3 regions of the Streptomyces sp. NPDC054783 genome follow, and region 1 is predicted to be linked to each of the others. Evidence: riboswitches for the same ligand, from Rfam matches in the RefSeq annotation. Region 1 holds a riboswitch; each other region holds the start of a gene.
What was found. Region 1 has a riboswitch for cyclic di-AMP ahead of ACWGJ5_RS14130 (M23 family metallopeptidase). Riboswitches for the same ligand answer to the same signal wherever they lie in the genome.

Region 1 (4,266 bases):
AGAGCCTGGGGTACGGCGCGAAGAAGCGGTAGTACTTCGACTCGTCCGAGACCTGCTCGTAGAAGCTGACCAGGCGGTCGGCGTCATCAACGGTGATGGGCCTGATGCGCGCGGTACCCCCGTCGCGCAGCACCACGTCCGCCTCCCAGTGGGCGGGGTATTGGTGCCGGTCCTGCCGGTCCGCCGAGGTCTGCATGGGCCCCAGAGTACGGCTCGCGTCCGACAACGGCGCGGGGCAGTCTGTGGAGGACGGAAGCCGGAACCGAGGCCGCGGTTCCGACGCCACGCCGGAGCGGACGAAGGTCCGCTCCGGGCATGCTTCGCGATATGGGAAACTGGTCTAGACAACCCTGAAGACTGAAGGGCAGCAACACATGGCTGAGCGCCGCGTCAACGTCGGCTGGGCCGAGGGCCTCCACGCCCGCCCCGCCTCCATCTTCGTCCGAGCCGCCACGGCCGCAGGCGTCCCGGTGACGATCGCCAAGGCTGACGGCAACCCCGTCAACGCGGCCTCCATGCTGGCTGTCCTGGGCCTGGGCGCCCAGGGCGGCGAGGAGATCGTCCTCGCCTCCGACGCCGAGGGCGCCGACGCCGCCCTGGACCGTCTGGCCAAGCTGGTCTCCGAGGGCCTCGAGGAACTGCCCGAGACGGTCTGAACACCAGCGCATTGATACGGCGGAGCCGCGTCGCCCTTTTCGGGCGGCGCGGCTCCGCTGTTTCCGGGCTCATTGCGCGCACACCGGAATTGGGGCGCGGAAATAGTCCGCGGCCGAATACCTCTTCTTTGTATACGGCGCCCGTGTTAATGCCGAAGGCCCGACATGTTTACGGCGTGTTGCGAAGTCCTCACACGTTCGGGGCTTCCGGAAAAACGCAGCCGGTGCGCGGCCGTCGCGCGCTCGGTGTGCAGCGCCGTGACGGCCCGCGCGCGCTCGCCGTCGCCGCGCGCCACCGCGTCGACGATGGCGCCGTGCTCGGCCCAGTGATCCACCGGACTCGACGGCGCCTCCACCGCGTACATCCAGGCGATCTTGTGCCGCAGCTGGCCGAGCATCGTGGTCAGCGAGGAGCTGCCCGAGGCCTGGGCGAGCGTCTCGTGGAACCAGCCGCCCAGCGAGCGCAGATCGCCGCTGTTGCCACTGCGGGCCCGCTCCTGGCCCAGCCTGACGAGGCCGCGCAGCACCTTCAGATGGGCCTCGGTGCGCCGCTGGGCGGCCCGGGCCGCCCCGAGCGGCTCCAGCAGCAGGCGCATCTCCAGCAGGTCGGCGGCCTCCTGCTCGGTCGGCTCGGCCACGCACGCGCCCGCGTGCCGGCGGGTCACCACGAAGCCCTCGGCCTCCAGGGTGCGCAGGGCCTCGCGGACAGGGACGCGCGAGACGCCGTAGCGGCGGGCCAGGACTTCCTCGGTCAGCCGGCCGCCGCGCTCGTAGACACCCGCGACGATGTCGTCCCGGATGGCCGTGCACACAGAGTGCGCCGGAATACGCATGACCGACCTCCGCCTTAATCCCCGTGAAACGTCGACGATGGACGCGTGTTCCGTGACTCTATTCCAATGAGCCGGAATTTCCGACGGCGGTCCGGAATCCATGGATATTTTTTGGTCAGCGGGTCGGGAGGGGCCCGTGAAAAACGGCGAAAGCCCCGGCTCGTGAGCCGGGGCTTCGCGTGCCGCGCGACGGGGCGTCAGACGTTCACGCCGTGCTTGCGGAGGTAGGCGACGGGGTCGACGTCCGAGCCGTAGTCGGGGGTCGTACGGGCCTCGAAGTGCAGGTGCGGGCCGGTGGTGTTGCCGGTCGCGCCGGCCAGGCCGATCTGCTGCCCGGAGCTGACCTGCTGACCGACCGAGACGCCGATGGACGACAGGTGGCCGTACTGGGTGTACATGCCGTCGGCCATCCGGATCACGATCTGGTTGCCGTACGCGCCGCCCCAGCCGGTGGAGACGACCGTGCCGGAGCCGACCGCGTGGACGGGGGTGCCGCTGGCGGCGTGGAAGTCGATGCCCGTGTGGTGGCCGGAGGACCACAGGGAACTGCTGGCCTGGTAGCCGGTGGAGACGTAGGAGTCGGTTATCGGGGCGACGAAGGCGTTCAGGCGCTTGCGCTCGGCCTCCCGGGCGGCACGGGCCCTGGCCTCGCGCTCCTCCTTCGCCTTCCTGGCCGCGGCCTCCTCGGCCGCCTTCTGCTCCGCGGCCTGCTGCTGCGCGTCGGCCTGTGCGTCGATGTGCTCGGCGACGCCGTCGCTCACGGCGAGGACCGGCGTGAGCCCGGTCTGCTCCACCGTGTTCTCGGCGGCGAGTGCCGGAGAGGCGGCGAGGGTGCCGATGACACCGGTGGTGGTGAGGGCCGCGACGCCTGCCGCCTGAGCGGTGGTGCGCTTGACCCGGCCGGGCTTGCGGTGCTTCCCGGTGGCGCACATGAACGCCATGAAGTGGCTGGTCCTTTCCTTCCCTCTCGCCTACCGGGTTAGCTGACGGGTTCGGAGCAGGAAGGTCTCCTACGGACTCCCTCGCGCTCGCGCGGGCGCCCGATTCACCCCAGGGACTGCGTGGGTCCCCGGCTCCCCTGGCTCGCGCCGTACGGGGACTCGGCGATGGCTGTCCGGTGCCGCGGGTGCGGCGCACTGCCTACTGACGAACAGCCCGGACGACGCTACGAAAGCCTGCTTTCGAACCCCAAACCGATCCGGGCTTTTGTAGCGCATCCCACAGGGCAGACAGGCAACCTCCGCCTCAAATCGGGCATCTGGGGAAGGGAGTGGAACACCGGGGGCCCTGACGACGAGTTGGTCGTCAGGGCCCCACGCGCGTGTGCCGTCACTCAGCCGTCCATGCGGGCACTACTCGGCCGCCACCACGGTCACTTCACCGATGCCGAGCGCCTCCACCGGCGCCTTGATCTGAGCGGCGTCACCGACGAGGACGGTCACCAGGCGGTCCACCGGGAAGGCGTTCACGGCGGCCGCCGTGGCCTCCACCGTGCCCGTCGCCGCGAGCTGCTGATAGAGCGTCGCCTGGAAGTCGTCGGGCAGGTGCTGCTCGACCTGGTCGGCCAGCGTGCTCGCGACGGCGGCCGCGGTCTCGTACTTCAGCGGCGCCACCCCGACGAGGTTCTGCACGGCCACGTCCCGCTCGACGTCGGTCAGGCCGTCCGCGGCGAGGGTGCGCAGCACCTTCCACAGGTCCTCCAGCGCCGGGCCGGTGTTGGGGGTGTCCACGGAGCCGCTGATGGCGAGCATCGACGCGCCCGTACCGTCCGGCGCGGAACGAAGGACCTGGCCGAACGCGCGCACACCGTAGGTGTAGCCCTTCTCCTCGCGCAGGACGCGGTCCAGGCGGGAGGTGAGGGTGCCGCCGAGGCAGTAGGTGCCGAGCACCTGTGCGGGCCACACGCGGTCGTGCCGGTCGGGGCCGACGCGGCCGATGAGCAACTGCGTCTGGACGGCGCCGGGCCGGTCCACGATGACCACGCGTCCGGTGTCGTCCGCGGTCACCGACGGCACGGGCCGCGGCTCGCCCGGGGTGCCCGTCCAGGCGCCCAGGGTGTCGCCGAGCAGCGCGTCCAGGTCGACGCCGGTGAGGTCGCCGACGACGACCGCGGTGGCCGTGGCGGGGCGTACGTGCCGGCTGTAGAAGGCGCGTACGGCGGCGGCGTCGATCTTCTCGACCGTCTCCTCGGTGCCCTGGCGCGGGCGCGACATGCGCGAGGCCACCGGGAACAGCTCCTTGGAGAGCTCCTTCGCGGCCCGGCGCGAGGGGTTGGCCAGCTCGTGCGGGATCTCGTCCAGGCGGTTGCGGACCAGCCGCTCCACCTCGCTGTCGGCGAACGCGGGCGCGCGCAGCGCGTCGGCGAGCAGACCGAGCCCCTTGGCCAGGCGGGAGGCCGGCACCTCCAGGCTGATCCGGACGCCGGGGTGGTCGGCGTGCGAGTCCAGCGTGGCGCCCGCGCGCTCCAGTTCGGCGGCGAACTCCTCGGCGGAGTGCTTGTCGGTGCCCTCGGAGAAGGCCCGCGCCATGATCGTGGCGACGCCGTCCAGGCCGGCCGGCTCGGCGTCCAGGGGCGCGTCCAGCAGCACCTCGACGGCGACGACCTGCTGGCCGGGGCGGTGGCAGCGCAGCACGGTCAGGCCGTTGTCGAGCGTGCCCCGCTCGGGGGCCGGGAACGCCCACGGCTTGGCCTCGCCGGGCTGCGGCTGGGGGTGGAAGTCCATGGTGGCGAGCTCGGTCACTTGGCCGTCTCCTCGTTCTCGTTACCGGCCTCTACG
Region 2 (4,266 bases), on a different contig from region 1:
GAGAAACGGTCCCGGTCCCTCACGGCCATCGGTCCTCCGCTCCCCTTGTGTCCGAGTCTCACACGTGCGTACGTCCCCGGACACGGTACGGGACCGGGTACGGGGACGTACGTATGACTGGCTAAGACTTAGCCCGGGTCGGCTCAGCCCTTGAAGCGGGGGAACGCGCTGCGGCCGGCGTACACCGCGGCGTCGTCGAGGATCTCCTCGATGCGCAGCAGCTGGTTGTACTTGGCGACGCGCTCGGAGCGGGCCGGGGCGCCGGTCTTGATCTGGCCGCAGTTGGTGGCGACGGCGAGGTCGGCGATGGTGACGTCCTCGGTCTCGCCGGAGCGGTGGGACATCATGCACTTGTAGCCGTTGCGCTGGGCCAGCTCGACGGCGTCCAGGGTCTCGGTCAGCGAGCCGATCTGGTTCACCTTCACGAGCAGGGCGTTGGCGGTGCCCTCCTCGATGCCGCGGGCGAGGCGCTCGGGGTTGGTGACGAACAGGTCGTCGCCGACCAGCTGGACCTTGTCGCCGATACGGTCGGTGATGACCTTCCAGCCGGCCCAGTCGTCCTCGAACAGCGGGTCCTCGATGGAGACGAGCGGGTAGGCCGCGACGAGCTCCTCGTAGTACTCCGTCATCTCGGCGGCGGAGCGCTCCTTGCCCTCGAAGAGGTACTTGCCGTCCTTGTAGAACTCGGAGGCGGCCACGTCGAGCGCGAGGGCGATCTGCTGGCCGGGGGCGTAGCCGGCCTCCTTGACGGCCTCGATGATGAGGTCGAGGGCCTCGCGGTTGGAGCCGAGGTTCGGGGCGAAGCCGCCCTCGTCGCCGAGGCCGGTGGACAGGCCCTTGCTCTTCAGGACCTTCTTCAGCGTGTGGTAGACCTCGGCGCCCCAGCGCAGGGCCTCGGAGAAGGACTCCGCGCCGATCGGGGCGATCATGAACTCCTGGATGTCCACGTTGGAGTCCGCGTGCGAGCCGCCGTTGAGGATGTTCATCATCGGCACCGGCAGCAGGTGCGCGTTGGGGCCGCCCAGGTAGCGGAAGAGGGGGAGGTCGGACGCCTCGGAGGCGGCGTGGGCGACGGCGAGGGAGACGCCGAGGATGGCGTTGGCGCCGAGGGAGCCCTTGTTGTCGGTGGCGTCCAGGTCGAACATGGCCTGGTCGATCAGGCGCTGCTCGGTGGCGTCGTAGCCGACCAGCTCCGGGCCGATCTGCTCGATGACGGCGAGGACGGCCTTCTCGACGCCCTTGCCCTGGTAACGGTTGGGGTCACCGTCGCGCAGCTCGATGGCCTCGAAGGCGCCCGTCGAGGCGCCGGACGGGACGGCGGCACGACCCGTGCTGCCGTCGTCGAGGCCGACCTCGACCTCGACCGTGGGGTTGCCTCGGGAGTCCAGGATTTCCCGGGCTACGACGACGTCGATGGACGGCACGAGCATCTCCTTCTTGGGATGTGACGCTGGAAGTGCGGGGCGTGTGCCTGACGGCCGCGCCTTGCGACTAGAGCCTAACCGTCCCCGGGCCGTCAGCCACCGACCGACCGTCCCGTGGACGGGGAGGACACGCAGACGGTACCCATTGTTCACCGACGGAACAAAGGGGCCTCCGGATGAGGCCGAGGTGAAGAGTGGGGAAAGTGGGCAGAAAAAACCCCGCCCCGGCGCGTACGGGGGAACACGCGCCGGGGCGGGGAGCCCATGGGGACGGGGGTGGCCCTCACGAGGCCTTCAGTGTGCGGGCCGGGGATGTGAGGGCACTGTGGGTCCGCTCGGGGCCAGGCGTCACTTCAGGTGCAGCTGCTGGCCCGGGTAGATGAGGTTGGCGTCCTGGACGATGTCCTTGTTCAGCTCGAACAGCTTCTGCCAGCCGCCCTTCACGCCGTGCTTCTCGGCGATGGCGCTGAGGCTGTCGCCCTTGACGACCTTGTACTCGCCGTCGCCCTTCTTGACCTTCGTCCCGGTCGGGGTGGTGACGGTCTTGCTCGCCGACGGGGCCGTGCGCGTGGCGGAGCGGGTGGCGGCCTGCTGGTCGGTGGAGCGGGTGGTGGTGCTCTTGGTGGTGGCGCTCTTGGTGGTGGCGCTCTTGGTGGTCGCCGCCGGGGCCGAGCCGCCGTACGGGGTGCCCGACAGGCCCGTGCCGCAGACCGGCCAGGCGCCCTTGCCCTGGCCCGCGAGGACCTTCTCTGCGACGGCTATCTGCTGCGCCTTGGTGGCGAGGTCGGCACGCGCGGCGTAGGCGGTACCGCCGTACGCGGCCCAGGTGGAGTTGGTGAACTGCAGACCGCCGTAGAAGCCGTTGCCGGTGTTGATCGACCAGTTGCCGCCCGACTCGCACTGGGCGACCGCGTCCCACTCGGAGGCGGTGGCGGCGGAGGCGTTGCCGGCCGCCATCAGCGGGGCGGCGACGGCGGCGCCGGTGACACCGGCGAGCGTGATGGCGCGGACGGCCTTGGACGGGCGACGGTGCTTGCCCTTGCCGGAAAACAGCATGGATCGATCCCCTCACCGACGCCTGCGAGGTGAGCTGTCGGGTTCGGGCCGGTTGAGTTGCCCGGCCGCGCACTCGCTCTTGCGAGGCGCGGCTTCACCCCAAGCCGGTCCAGCGTCAACCGCTGGGCCCGGCGCTTACCTTGGGTCCCCCGCTCCTGCCTACGGCGCTTGACGCGACGACTGTTCCCGGGCAACCGCTGGCAGGATTCGGCGTTGCGGCTGCCGGGGCTCGTGGTGACGAGCGGTCCTGACCGTAGACATGCGATCGACGGAATTTCAAAGACGATCAGGGCTTCTGAGACTCATCCCACACTTTCACCAAACCGGACATCAGTCGCGAAGTGGGGCGCCAACTGCCGCTAGTCGTCGCCCTTTTCGGCAGGGACTTTCAGGGTCTGACCGGCGGCGATGTGGTCCGGGTCGGCACCGATGACCTTCTCGTTGCCGACATAGAGGGCATGCCACCCGCCGTCGACGCCAAGCGAGTCGGCGATGGAGGCGAGGGAGTCGCCCTCACGGACCGTGTAGCTACCCGGTTCGCGGCTGGCGTGACGGCCCGAAGGTGTGGCGTTCTGACCGTTTGTCACGTTTTCGTCCGCGCTTTCGCCGCGGTGGCGTCCGCCGTTGCCGAGCGCGCCGGTGTCGACCAGGCTCCAAGAACCGGCACTCTGCTGGTAATTGTCCGAGTTGTCGGTACCTGGTGTCGCCGCGGGAGAGCTGTCGGATCCCTGCGGGTTTCCGCCGTCGTGCGAGCCTGACTTGTCTGCCTTGTCGGACTTGGGGGCGCTGGTTCCGGCGGAGCCGTCGGCCGCACCGGGAGTACCGGTGGTGTCCTTGCTCCGACTCGGGGTCGGCGTGGCGCTCGAGTTTGAGGCGGAGCCGGAGGAGTCCGAACCCGGGGCGGAGTGGCTGCCGGAGTCCGAACCCGAGCCCGAATCGGAGCCGGAGCCCGGTGAGGACGAATCAGGCAGACCGGACGAGTCGGAGCCCTGGGCCGAGCCGGACGCGCCGTTCGACCCGTCACTGCCGCCGGAGCCGCCGACGCCGGTGTCGACGTCGACCGAGGCGGAGTCGGAGGTCAGCCCGGAGAGCAGGGCACAGGTGGCCCACGGCTTGGTGCCCTGGTCGGCGAGGACCTTCTCGGCGACGGCTATCTGCTGGGAGCGGCTGGCCTGGTCGGCGGTCTCGGCGTACTGCGTGCCGCCGTACTTGGCCCAGTCGCCCTGCGAGATCTGCAGACCGCCGTAGTAGCCGTTTCCGGTGTCCGCACTCCAGGAACCGCCGCTCTCGCATTCGGCGACCTTGTCCCACGTGGTGCCGTCGGCCGCGTTCGCACTGGCGGCGCCGAGCAGCGGGATGGCAATCGCTGAGCCGGTCACGCCGGCCGCGACGAGGAGGGCCGGAGCCTGACGGGGGCGACGGTGACGACCGTTCCCGGAGAGCATGCGGAAGCCTTTCGTGCGACAGCAGAACCGGCGCGGCGGCCGAAGCCTGGCCGCCACACTGATGGGTGAACGTAGCGGCAGACGATCACTTGTCACAAGTTCATGCCGCGCAGATCACGTGAAGATCACAGAGTTGAAAGTTTGTCATCTCGACCTGCGCGGCGGCCGATTGTCCCCTGCCGTCCCCTTTGTCACCCGTCGGGAACGGCGACGCCTCACGCCCGGCGCGCGATCGGGCCGGAACCATGGACTCGACCCGATCCGGGGGGCTTCCCACCCAGGAGGACACGATGCTGCGGCACACCCGGTTGCCCGGAGAGTCCGCGGACTACCTCGCCGCC
Region 3 (4,266 bases), on a different contig from region 1:
CCTCACTCGCGTTTCTGCGGCGCCGGGGGCGGCAGGGCAAGGCCGGGGCCGACTTCGTCGTACGGGAGCGGGAGTTGCTGGACGAGCTGTGGAAGCGGCGGAATGCGGCGCGGCCGGCGTTGGAGTACGCGATGCGGGTGGCTCCGCCGGTTCGGCAGATGTACGCGGCACCGGTGCCGATGCCTACGGCGTATCGGCCGGGGTACGGCTATCCGGCGGCGCCCTACTCTTCCTACAACCCGTATCAGTCGTAACCCATCGGGTTGCGGAGGATTCGGCACCGCCGGAATCCGCCGTCGTGGCTGAGCACCGTTGCGGCGGAAGCATCAGGCCGGCAGGAAGGTCAGGCAGACGCTGCCGTCAGACTCGCCAGCTCCTCCTCCGTCAGCTGCAGGTCCGCCACGTCCAGGAGGGCCGGGAGCTGGTCCGGCGTGCGGGCCGAGGCGATCGGGGCCGTGATCGTCGGCTGGGCCGCGAGCCAGGCGAGGGCGACCGTGGCGACGGGGGCGTCATGGGCGGCGGCGATCTCGTCCAGGGCCGCGAGGACCTTCTGGCCGCGCTCGGTCTCCGCGTGCTCCTGGGCCCGGCCCGCACGGGCGCTGTCGACCTTGGTGCCGGGGCGGTACTTGCCGGTCAGGAAGCCCGCGGCCAGGGAGAAGTACGGCACGGCGGACAGGCCCTCCTTGGCGGCCAGGTCCTGCAGCGGGCCCTCGTAGGTGTCGCGGGAGACGAGGTTGTAGTGGGGCTGGAGGGCCACATAGCGGGCCAGGCCCTCGCGGTCGGAGAAGTCGAGCGAGGCCTTCAGGCGCTCGGGGCTGATGTTGGAGGCGGCGACGTGGCGGACCTTGCCCGCCTTCACCAGCTCGTCCAGCGCGCCGATGATCTCCTCGACCGGGATCTCGGGCTTGTCGAAGTGGGTGTAGTAGAGGTCGATGTAGTCGGTGTCCAGGCGGCGCAGGGAGGCGTCGGCGGCGGCCTTGATGTTGACGGCGGACAGACCCTGGAACTCCGGGTGCTGGCTGACCTTGGTGGCGATGACGACGCGGTCGCGGTTGCCACGGGCCTTGACCCACTTGCCGATGATCGTCTCGGACTCGCCGCCCTTGTGGCCCTCGATCCACGCCGTGTAGGAGTCGGCGGTGTCGATGAAGTTGCCGCCGGCCGCCGTGTAGGCGTCGAGGACGGCGAAGGAGGTCTCCTCGTCGGCGGTCCAGCCGAAGACGTTGCCGCCGAGGCAGAGCGGGAAGACCTGGAGGTCGGATGAACCGAGTGTGCGCAGAGAGGTCATGCCCTATGTCAACGCCGACGGTGGATGATCGCATTCCACCGCCGGCGTCAAGAACGCCCGGAAGGACGCGTCAGGGGGTGAGGCCCTTCTCCCGCAGCCACGGCGCCGGGTCGATGGCGGTGGCCTGGCCGTTCGGGTGGACCTCCAGGTGCAGGTGCGGGCCGGTGACGTTGCCGGTGGCGCCGACACGGCCGATGACCTGGCCGGTGGAGACCTTCTGCCCGACGGAGACGTTGATCGAGGACTGGTGGCAGAACCACAGCTCGGTGCCGTCGTCCAGGGTGATGACGGTGCGGTAGCCGTAGGCGCCCGCCCAGCCGGCCTGGGTGACCGTGCCGCCGTGGACGGCCTTGATGAGGGTGCCGGTGGGGGCGGCGAAGTCGAGGCCGGTGTGGTAGCCGGAGGACCACATCGCGCCGGGCTGCCCGAAGGTACCGGTGATCGTGTACGAGACGACCGGCAGCGTGTACTCCTTGGCCAGCTCGGCCAGCCGCTTGGCCTCGGCGGCCTTCTTGGCGTCGGCCTCCGCCTTCTCCTTGGCGGCGGCGGCCTTGGCCGCGGCGGCCTGCTCCGCCGTGGCGGCCGCGGCGGCGGTCTGCTTGTCGGCCGCGGCGATCGCGGCGGCGGTGGCCTTGCTGTCGGCCTTGCTCTGCTGCTGCTCGGCCTGGGCCATGATCCGGTTGCGCAGGGCCTCGCCGGCATTGCCGCTGCCGGCGCTGTCGGTGGTCACGCCGACCTTGCTGAGGCCGGTCGCAGTGGCCTGGGGCGCATCGGAGGAGTCGCCGAAGATGTGCTCGACGGAGTCCAGGTCCGGCAGGGATATGGAGACCGGCGGCTTGCCGGTGTTGGCGCTGGCGATGCCGCCCGCGCCGACCGCGGCCATCACGCCGACGCCGAGGACGGTGGAGCTGCGCGCGAAGCCGCCGCGTTGCTTGGCGACGCGGTGCCGGCCACGGACCGGGGTGACGGAGTCCTCGGTGGGGTTCCACTCCTCCCAGGGCCCCTCCTCGGCGCGGTAGGCGCCGTAGCCGAAGGTCTCCGGCTGGGCTTGCGCGGGCACGTACGGGGCTTCTGGGGCGGGCCGGTTGGACGCCACTCGGGCGTACTCCTTTCCTTCCTCCGCCTACCGGGTTAGCTGACGGGTTCGGAGCAGGAAGGTCTCCTACGCGCGTATACCAGCCGGTATCCGCGTGATTCACCCCAAGATGGTGGTTCCCCGGCTCCCTTGCGGGATTAGGCGCGTGCGCACGGAGCCGCCTCTTGTGACGGCTGGGACGACCGCGCTGCGTTATCGAACGTTAATAGACCTGAGAGTCACTTTCCAAGCCGTTCGGCTTGATCATTAACCTTTTCCGAGCGGAACTTACCGGCCGGGAGTGCAGCAAATCCGGGCGAGTTGACCGCCACTCAGGAGCCTGGGCGTTTTTGATGGTGACTCAGGTGTTATTCGGAGGGCGGTCGTCCGGTCACCCTGGGTGAAAACGATCAGGTGGCGCCGGACGACCCACCGAGTGGTGTACAGTAGAGACACAACGACGCGGGGTGGAGCAGCTCGGTAGCTCGCTGGGCTCATAACCCAGAGGTCGCAGGTTCAAATCCTGTCCCCGCTACTCAAAACTCAGGGCCGGAATCCATTGGATTCCGGCCCTGAGTGCTTTCAGCCCCCGCACGGGGCGGGCCGGGGCCGGCTCACCCCAGCAGATGTCCGTTCGGCGCCTTGGCGCGTCCCTCCAGCTCGGGCAGGACGACCACCTCCGCGCCGGCCTTCGCCAGGACTCCGCTCCCGTCGGCCGCATCCACGAACGTGTCGGGCTCCCGCCAGGCCGTGACCACCCTCCGCACCCCCGCCCGAAGGATCAGCTCGGCACAGGGCGCGGGCCTCGAGGCCCGCCGGGCGCAGGGCTCCAGGCTGCTGTACACCGTGGCGCCGGCCAACCGCTCATCCGCCGGGTCGACCTTCGCGAGGGCGGCCTCCTCCGCATGGACCACGGGGTCGTCCCCCTCGCGCGAGTGACCTCGCGCGAGCTCCGTGCCGTCGGCCGCGACCACCACCGCCCCCACACTGAACGCGGTCCGCGAGGGCGGACACAGCGCGGCCAGTTCGCAGGCGGTGCGCAGCCAGTGACGGTCGGCGGCGGTGGCGACCGCACCCGCGCCGGGGGCCGTGGGCTCGTAGCGCATGAGGACCACGTCCTCGATCCGGCGGGTCTCGGTCAGGCGCAGCCGGCCGGCCTGGTAGCCGCCGGGGCCGAACAGGCGGGGCGCTGCCGGGTCACCGACGAACAGCGGCGCGAGGACCAGCTGGAGCTCGTCGGCGAGGCCCAGCTGCAGCAGCTGGGTGTGGACCGTGCCGCCGCCCTCGACCATCAGCCGCCGGACCCCGCGCACGTCGTGCAGGTGGGACAGCAGGGACCGCCAGTCGAGGCCGGGGCCCAGCGCGACGACGTCGGCGGTGTCACCGACGCGGCGCGCGGCCCGCTCGGCGCCCTCGTCGGTCGTGCAGACGAGCTTGTCGCCGCCGGTGTGCCAGAAGTTGGCGTCGGGATCGAGGTCGCCGGTGGCGGTGACGGTCACCTTCAGCGGGTACTCCGGTCGACCCTCGCGCACCCGTGCCGCGCGGCGCTCGGCGGAGTTGACCAGAAGCCGCGGGTTGTCGGCGCGGATCGTGCCGGCGCCGATCAGGATGGCGTCGACGGAGGCCCGTACCGCGTCGACCCGGTCGAAGTCGGCCGGGCTGGACAGCAGGAGCCGGTCGGGGCCGGTGTCGTCCAGGTAGCCGTCGAGGGAGACGGCGGCGGACAGCAGCACGTACGGGTACGACATCGGCGCGGTCTCCCTGCGAGGCGAGTCTTGGTTCAAGTTTGAAACAAACTTACACTGGCGGCATGACGACCCGCTGGCTCAGCCCCGAGGAGCAGCGCGCCTGGCGCGCGTACATGGCCGCGACGCACCTCCTGGAGGACGCGATCGACCGACAG

Region 2: linked by a shared signal. The riboswitch ahead of ACWGJ5_RS19535 (transglycosylase family protein) and the one ahead of ACWGJ5_RS14130 (M23 family metallopeptidase) in region 1 are both predicted to bind cyclic di-AMP.
Region 3: linked by a shared signal. The riboswitch ahead of ACWGJ5_RS09520 (M23 family metallopeptidase) and the one ahead of ACWGJ5_RS14130 (M23 family metallopeptidase) in region 1 are both predicted to bind cyclic di-AMP.

What each region holds. Positions count from the first base shown of each region.
Region 1 covers NZ_JBSHAY010000006.1:211,982-216,247, forward strand. The annotation lists gene ACWGJ5_RS14115 (bifunctional acetate--CoA ligase family protein/GNAT family N-acetyltransferase) at 1-196, opposite strand, end outside; gene ACWGJ5_RS14120 (HPr family phosphocarrier protein) at 375-656, shown strand; gene ACWGJ5_RS14125 (GntR family transcriptional regulator) at 803-1,489, opposite strand; gene ACWGJ5_RS14130 (M23 family metallopeptidase) at 1,687-2,430, opposite strand; cyclic di-AMP (ydaO/yuaA leader) riboswitch at 2,443-2,605, opposite strand; gene ACWGJ5_RS14135 (M16 family metallopeptidase) at 2,842-4,230, opposite strand; gene ACWGJ5_RS14140 (M16 family metallopeptidase) at 4,227-4,266, opposite strand, start outside.
Region 2 covers NZ_JBSHAY010000010.1:100,673-104,938, forward strand. The annotation lists gene ACWGJ5_RS19525 (FtsB family cell division protein) at 1-29, opposite strand, end outside; gene eno (phosphopyruvate hydratase) at 144-1,430, opposite strand; gene ACWGJ5_RS19535 (transglycosylase family protein) at 1,773-2,480, opposite strand; cyclic di-AMP (ydaO/yuaA leader) riboswitch at 2,485-2,657, opposite strand; gene ACWGJ5_RS19540 (transglycosylase family protein) at 2,840-3,925, opposite strand; gene ACWGJ5_RS19545 (DUF899 family protein) at 4,216-4,266, shown strand, end outside.
Region 3 covers NZ_JBSHAY010000003.1:557,826-562,091, reverse strand. The annotation lists gene ACWGJ5_RS09530 (PrsW family intramembrane metalloprotease) at 1-254, shown strand, start outside; gene ACWGJ5_RS09525 (aldo/keto reductase) at 344-1,288, opposite strand; gene ACWGJ5_RS09520 (M23 family metallopeptidase) at 1,359-2,384, opposite strand; cyclic di-AMP (ydaO/yuaA leader) riboswitch at 2,394-2,538, opposite strand; tRNA gene ACWGJ5_RS09515 (tRNA-Met) at 2,825-2,898, shown strand; gene ACWGJ5_RS09510 (dihydrofolate reductase family protein) at 2,978-4,111, opposite strand; gene ACWGJ5_RS09505 (MarR family winged helix-turn-helix transcriptional regulator) at 4,174-4,266, shown strand, end outside.